One region of the Salinibacterium sp. GXW1014 genome, then DNA from elsewhere that is predicted to be linked to it. Evidence: predicted binding sites of a transcription regulator. Region 1 holds the regulator's gene; each other region holds the start of a gene.
What was found. The regulator HspR, encoded in region 1, represses chaperone genes until heat shock. The targets are predictions, from matches to a motif close to AAGTTGAGTCNNNNNGACTCAACTT.
Positions count from the first base shown of each region.

Region 1 (2,260 bases):
CTGCTTCGCGCGGCGCAGGTCGCCGTCGCGGTGCCGCAGGACTAGCAGCGGGCTTTGAGCGTCGGGAACCTGCGTCACCGCGACAGTGTGTGCCGCAGGTTCTCGACACTCACCCGCCATGTACTTACGAAAGGAGTCTGATGGCCAGTCAGGACTGGTTGGAGAAGGACTTCTACAAGGTGCTGGGCGTCTCCAAAGACGTCTCGGATGCCGAGCTGAAGAAGACCTATCGCAAGCTCGCGCGCCAGTACCACCCCGACTCCAACCCGGGGGATGCGAAGGCTGAGGCCCGCTTCAAGGAGATCAGCGAGGCCCACGCCGTGCTCGCTGACCCCGAGACGCGCCGCGAGTACGACCAGGTGCGCGCGATGGGCATGGGTGCCCCGCGCTTCACGGCGGGCGGCCGCGGTCAGGCGGGCGGCTTCGAGGACATCTTCGGTGGCATGTTCGGCGGCGGCGCTCCCGGTGGCGCCCCGGGCGGTGCCCGCGGCGGCTACCAGTCGGCAGACTTCAGCGACATCTTCGGCGGGATGTTCGGGGGTGGCGGCTTCAATGGTGGCGGCTTCCGCGGCGCCCAGTCGAAGGGACGGGATGTCACCGCCACGACGACGCTCGACTTTGTCTCGGCCATCAACGGCGACACGGTGCGGCTGCAGGGCGTGGGCGGCAAGCCCATGACCGTGCGCATCCCTGCTGGCGTCAGCGACGGCCAGAAGATCCGGCTCAAAGGCAAGGGCGAGCCGAGCCTCGACGGCGGCCCGGCCGGCGACCTGACCCTCACCGTCACGGTCAAAAAGCATCCGGTGTTCACTCGCGACGGCGACAACCTGCGCGTCGACGTGCCCGTCACCTTCGTCGAGGCCGTGCAGGGCGCCACGATCGAGGTGCCCACCCTGGGCGGCGAACCCGTCAAGCTGAAGGTGCCGCCGGGCACGCCAAGTGGCCGGGTGCTGCGGGTCAAGGGCCGCGGGGTGACCGTGGGCGGAGCATCCGGTGACCTGCTCGCGACCGTGCAGGTCGTGGTTCCCAGCCACCTGACCCCCGATGCCGCGAAGGCCGTCAAGGCGCTCGCGAAGGCCCTGCCCGATGAGAACCCCCGTGATGACCTGATCGCCAGGGCGCGGAAGGGGTGAGCATGGATCCCGCCGCTCCCCTCTTCGCCATCGCCGTCGCGGCGGAGCTGGCGGGCATGCACCCGCAGACGCTGCGGCAGTATGACCGTCTCGGGCTTGTCAGCCCCAAGCGCACGAGCGGCAAGTCGCGTCGGTACTCGATGCGGGATGTCGTGCAGTTGCGTGAGATCGCGGCGCTCGGGGCCGAGGGCGTCAGCCTTGAGGGCATCCGTCGCATCATGTCGCTCGAGAATCGCGTCATGGAGCTCTCGGAGCGGGTGCGTGAACTCGAGACGGCGCTCGCGGACGAGATGCTGAAGCAGTCCGGCCGTCGGGTGTTCGCGGCCGACGAGACCGGTGCCGTCGTCTCGCTGCGCGCGGGGGAGCGCGTGCGCCGCGCCAACCAGGTCGTCGTGTGGCGGCCCCTCGAACGCGGCCAGTCATGACCGGGTTCGCCTTCGAGCGGCTGCGCCGTCGGCCAGACCTTGAAGCGCCCAACCTGTTCGCCTTCGATGCGAGCGACCGGCTGATCCTCGACGAGGCGGCCTCCGACATCGCCGCGCATCCTGATGCTGTCGTCACGATCGGCGACCGGTACGGGGCACTGACGCTCGGGGCCGCGGCGCTGCACGGTGCCACGGCCATCCGCTCGCACCAGGACGCCCTAATCGGCGAGCGCGCCCTCGACGCGAACGCCCACGAGCTGGGACTCGACGGATGCTTCACGCACCACGAACTCGACGCCGAACTGTTCCGTGGCGCCCGCACCGTGCTCATGCAACTCCCCAAGAGTCTCGACCAACTCGACGAGGTCGCCGGGCTGATCGCCGCCCATGCCGACCCGGCCGTCGTCGTCTACGCGGGCGGACGCATCAAGCACCTCACCCCCGCCATGAATGAGGTGCTCGGGCGCCACTTCGGCTCCGTGAACGCGACGCTCGCGCGCCAGAAGTCGCGCGTGCTCGTGGCCCGCGCGCCCCGCGCTGGCGAGAGCGAGTGGCCGAAGCACGAGTTCCACGCCGAGCTCGACCTGTGGGTGTGCGCGCACGGTGGCGCCTTCGCGGGCACGCGGCTCGACATCGGCACGCGCTTCCTGCTGCAGTTCCTCGACCGGGTGAAGGCGGATGCGCGCACGGCCATCGACCTCG
Region 1 covers NZ_JBIZWA010000001.1:1,115,696-1,117,955, forward strand. Annotated here, with positions in the region: gene ACIQK7_RS05650 (nucleotide exchange factor GrpE) at 1-45, shown strand, start outside; gene ACIQK7_RS05655 (DnaJ C-terminal domain-containing protein) at 141-1,133, shown strand; gene ACIQK7_RS05660 (heat shock protein transcriptional repressor HspR) at 1,136-1,558, shown strand; gene ACIQK7_RS05665 (class I SAM-dependent methyltransferase) at 1,555-2,260, shown strand, end outside.

Region 2 (2,260 bases), 630 kb from region 1:
TGCTGCTCGTAGCGCTCGCGCAAGCCCAACAGGATCTGCTCGGCGTCGTCGACGCTCGGCTCGCCCACGTGCACGGGCTGGAAGCGGCGTTCGAGCGCCGGGTCCTTCTCGATGCGGCGATACTCCTTGAGGGTGGTCGCGCCGATCAGGTGCAGCTCGCCGCGGGCGAGGCGGGGCTTGAGGATGTTGCCGGCGTCCATGCCGCCCGCCTCACCGCTACCGCCCGCGCCCACGACCGTGTGCAGTTCGTCGATGAAGACGATCAGGTCGGGGTTCGCGCTGAGCTCGTCCATGACGTTCGTGAGGCGCTCCTCGAAGTCGCCGCGGTAGCGGGTGCCGCTGAGCATGCCGGGGAGGTCGAGGCTCACGACTCGCTTGTTACGCAGCTGCTCGGGCACGGCCCCGTCGACGATCGCCTGGGCAAGGCCGTCGACGATCGCCGTCTTGCCCACGCCCGCCTCACCGATCAGCACGGGGTTGTTCTTGGTGCGACGGGAGAGGATCTCGATGGTCTGCTCGATCTCCTCGCCGCGGCCGATGACCGGGTCGAGGGCACCCTCGCGGGCGCGGGCCGTGAGGTCAATCGAGTACTCGTCGAGGGTGGGCGTCTCGGTGCCCTCGCGGGTCGAACCGCCCTCGCGGGTTGAGCCGCCCTCGCGGGTTGAGCCTGTCGAAACCGCGCCATCCGCCGCCGTCGCCTGCAGCGCTTGCGGCGTGACGCCGTGTTGCCCGAGCACCTGGCCGGCGGGCGCATCCTGGTTGGCGACGAACACCCAGAAGAGGTGCTCGGGGTCGATGTAGGTGGAGCCGAAGGCGCGGGCGGCCTGGTAGGCGTCGAGGAGCGCGCGCTGTGCGGCACCCGTGAGGGACGGGGCATCCGTCGTCTGTTCGCCCTCTGCGGGCAGTCGCTGCTCGAGCGACTTCGCGATCTGCTTGCGGTCGGCGCGCACGGCGCGGAACGCCTCGTGGATGCTGGTTTCGTCGAGCAGCGCACGCAGGATGTGGAGCGAGTCGACCTCGCTGTGGCCGTGCTCGCGGGCGAAGCGGGCGGCGCGACCCATGAGCTCGGTCGTGCGCCGGCTGAGGAAGCGCGTGATGTCAATGGGGCGGCTGGCGGCGCGCTGGCCCTGCAGGAACTGGGCGAGGAATTCATTGAATGCGTCGCCGCCGACGGGTCCGAAGAATGTAGGCAATGTGTCCTCCTGGCTTGAAGTTGAGTGCCTTCGACTCAAGTTTATTCAACGACGCGGGAGAGGAAAAATTCCGCCTCCCGACGACTTTTCTCCGAGGTTCGTGAGACTCGGCACAACTCGGCGACGAGCGGCCGTACGGTGTGCGCGTACGGCGGCGCGCCCACCCGGTGCACCGGAGGACTGATCGAAGGAGGAGCCCACATGGCTGACCTGACCGGCAAGAAGATCGCATTCGTTGCGACGAACGGCTTTGAGGACTCGGAGCTCACCGAACCGTGGAAGGCCGTGAGCGAGGCGGGCGGAACCCCCGTGATGATCTCCCCCGAATCCGGCTCGATCGAGGGCAAGAACGGCCACAAGCAGGCGGTCGACATGTCGACATCGGATGCTTCTGCCGCCGACTTCCACGGACTGGTTCTGCCCGGCGGGGTCGTGAATGGCGACACCATCCGCATGGATGACGCGGCCGTGTCGTTCGTGCGCGAGATTTTCGCGCAGCACAAGCCTGTCGGCGCGATCTGCCACGGTGGCTGGATCCTCGCCGACGCCGACGTACTGAAGGGCCGCAAGCTCACCTCCTATGCGAGCCTCAAGACGGACCTGCGGAATGCGGGCGCCGAGTGGGTCGACGAGGAGGTCGTCGTGGATGCGGGCCTCGTGTCGAGCCGCACCCCCGATGATCTGCCGGCCTTCAACTCGAAGATCGTGGAGGAGTTCGCGGAGGGCAAGCACGAGGGCCAGACCGCGTAGGCCAGGATTGTTCACGAATGCCCCCGCGGGTTGCCTGCGGGGGCATTCGCTTGTTCAGGCGGCTTTCGTTCAGGCGGCGCAGCTGATCAGGTGCCTTCCACGAGCGTGATGAACGCGCTCAACTCGGCGACCCCGTCGGGCGTGGCCGGGAGGTATTCGGTGAGGTGCGGCGAGTGCACGAGGTAGGCGGCCCACTGTGCGCGCGAGATGGCGACGTTGAGGCGGTTGCGCATGAGCAGGAACGACATGCCGCGCGGCACTTCCACCGGCGATGAGGCCGCGAGCGTGACGATCGCGATGACCGCCTCCTGCCCCTG
Region 2 covers NZ_JBIZWA010000001.1:489,164-491,423, forward strand. Annotated here, with positions in the region: gene ACIQK7_RS02345 (ATP-dependent Clp protease ATP-binding subunit) at 1-1,193, opposite strand, end outside; gene ACIQK7_RS02350 (type 1 glutamine amidotransferase domain-containing protein) at 1,395-1,943, shown strand; gene ACIQK7_RS02355 (TM0106 family RecB-like putative nuclease) at 2,030-2,260, opposite strand, start outside.
Region 2: ACIQK7_RS02345 (ATP-dependent Clp protease ATP-binding subunit) is a predicted target of HspR. The motif match lies at 1,211-1,235, and genes of this name have one in related genera.

Region 3 (2,260 bases), 390 kb from region 1:
CTGATCGAGTACGGCGAGACGGGCAAGTTCACGGCGCTGCAGGTGACGACGGGTGAGCCGCCGGCCCCTGACGCCCCCATCAACACGGTGCCGCCCACCATCACTGGTGAGCCGCGGGTCGGCGCAGTGCTGCAGGCGAACCCCGGCGAGTGGAGCATCGAGGGTCTCGAGTTCACGTACCAGTGGCAGGCCGACGGCCAGGACATCGCGGGGGCGATCGGCCCCATGTACCGCGTGACCGCTGCTGACCAGGGCCGCGCCATCAGCGTCGTGGTGACGGCGACGGGAGACGGCCTGCCCAGCGCGACCGCCGCATCCGAATCTCTCACGATCGCGTACACAACCTCGACACGCCTCTCGCTGTCGAAGTCGCTCGCGTTCTCGTGGCAGAAGGTGACGGCGACCGTGAAGGTCAGCTCGGCGGCCGACTCGGTGCCCGGCACGGTGCGCGTGAGCGTCGACGGCAAGCAGGTCGCCGAACAGCAGGTGTCGGCGGATGGCTCGGCGAAGGTCACGCTGCCCAAGCTGCGCTTCGGGGCGCACAAGGTGACGGCGGAGTTCGTGCCGACCGACGCATCGCTCGTCAGCGGCAGCCGCAGCAGCGCCAAGTACGTGCTGGTGCTCTTCTAGAGGCGAGAGACGAAGGAAGGCCCCCGGCGAGCGCCGGGGGCCTTTCTCGTTGAGATGGCTACGCGGTGACCTCGGGCTGCACGTTCTCGGTGCGCTGGCCCGACATGACCTCCACCTTGCGAGGCTTCGCGCGCTCGCTGACGGGGATCATGACGCTGAGCACGCCGTTGTCGTAGTGGGCGCTGATGGCTTCCGTGTCGAGGCCGTCGCCCAGGTTGAGCTGCCGCAGGAAGCTGCCGGTCGCTCGCTCCCGGGCGAGCCAGGTCACGCTGTCATCGCCGCGCGCGGTGCGCTCGGCTCGGATGGTCAGCACCTGGCCGTCGACATCGACGTCGATCGAACCCGGGTCGACACCGGGCAGATCGGCGCTCAGCACGTAGTGGTCGCCCTCCTTGTGGAGGTCGATCGGCATGAATCGGGGCCCACGCTGCGCGTCGAGCAGGCTCGCGGCAACGCGGTCCAGTTCACGGAACGGATCGAAGGTCATGGCCATTGTTCGTCAACTCCTTCACGTAGGCCGCTTTCGCGGGATTCGCTTAGTTGAGTCCCTTCGACTCAACTCCAGATTAGCACTCTCACCCAGAGAGTGCCAGATCTCAACACCGGTCAGCCCGTGACCCTGAGCCCCGCCGCCCACACCTCCTCGACCTCCCAGTCGTTGTTCATGACGACGACATCAGCAACGCACCCGGGGGCGAGACGGCCGAACGAGTCACCGAGAGCGAGGGCCTGGGCAGGCACCCACGTCAGGGCGGCCACCGCATCAACCGGATCGAGACCCACGCCCTCGATCGCGCAGCGGAGCGCGGCATCCTGTGTCAGAGTCGAGCCCGCCATGGTCGACGTGCCGCTCAGCAACGCCCGGCCATTCCTCACCGAGACGTTCAGCGAACCCAAGCGGTAGTCGCCGTCGCTGCTGCCGGCCGCAGCCATCGCATCGGTCACGAGCGCGATACGTCCCGGCGCGGCGAGGAATGCCAAGCGCGCGACATCCGGGTGCACGTGCACACCATCGAGCACCAACTCGAGCCGCACCCGCTCATCGAACAGCGCGGCAGTCACGGGACCGGGAGCACGATGATGGATGCCCCGCATCCCATTGAAGGCGTGCGTCAGGAGCGTCGCGCCGCGGTCGAAGGCACGGCGAGCCGTCTCGTAGTCGCAGTCGGTGTGGCCAAGCGCCACGACGATGCCGTCACCCACCAGGCGGTCGATGGCGTCCATCGCCCCCGCGCCCTCGGGCGCGAGTGTCACCTGGCGAATCGCGCCGCCGCCTGCGCCGATAAGGGTGTCGAGGGCGATCGCGTCGACTTCGCGCAGGTGGTCTGGGTGGTGGGCTCCGCGCCGTTCGGTGGCGAGATACGGGCCCTCCAGGTGGGCGCCCAGCACGAGCGGGTCGTCGGCGGCGATCTCTGCGACCGTCTCAAGCGTGCTGCGGAGCATCGCGATCGGGTTCGACACGACGCTGATGACGGACCGTGTGGTGCCGTGAGCGCGGTGGGTGGCGAGCGCCGCCATGATCTCGTCATCACCGTCATCGAAGGTGTGCCCGCCACCACCATGACAGTGGAGGTCGATGAAGCCCGGTGTGATCGTGCGACCCGTCAGGTCGACCGTGACATCGGCGGGC
Region 3 covers NZ_JBIZWA010000001.1:722,951-725,210, forward strand. Annotated here, with positions in the region: gene ACIQK7_RS03570 (S8 family serine peptidase) at 1-630, shown strand, start outside; gene ACIQK7_RS03575 (Hsp20/alpha crystallin family protein) at 689-1,123, opposite strand; gene nagA (N-acetylglucosamine-6-phosphate deacetylase) at 1,237-2,260, opposite strand, start outside.
Region 3: ACIQK7_RS03575 (Hsp20/alpha crystallin family protein) is a predicted target of HspR. The motif match lies at 1,168-1,192, and genes of this name have one in related genera.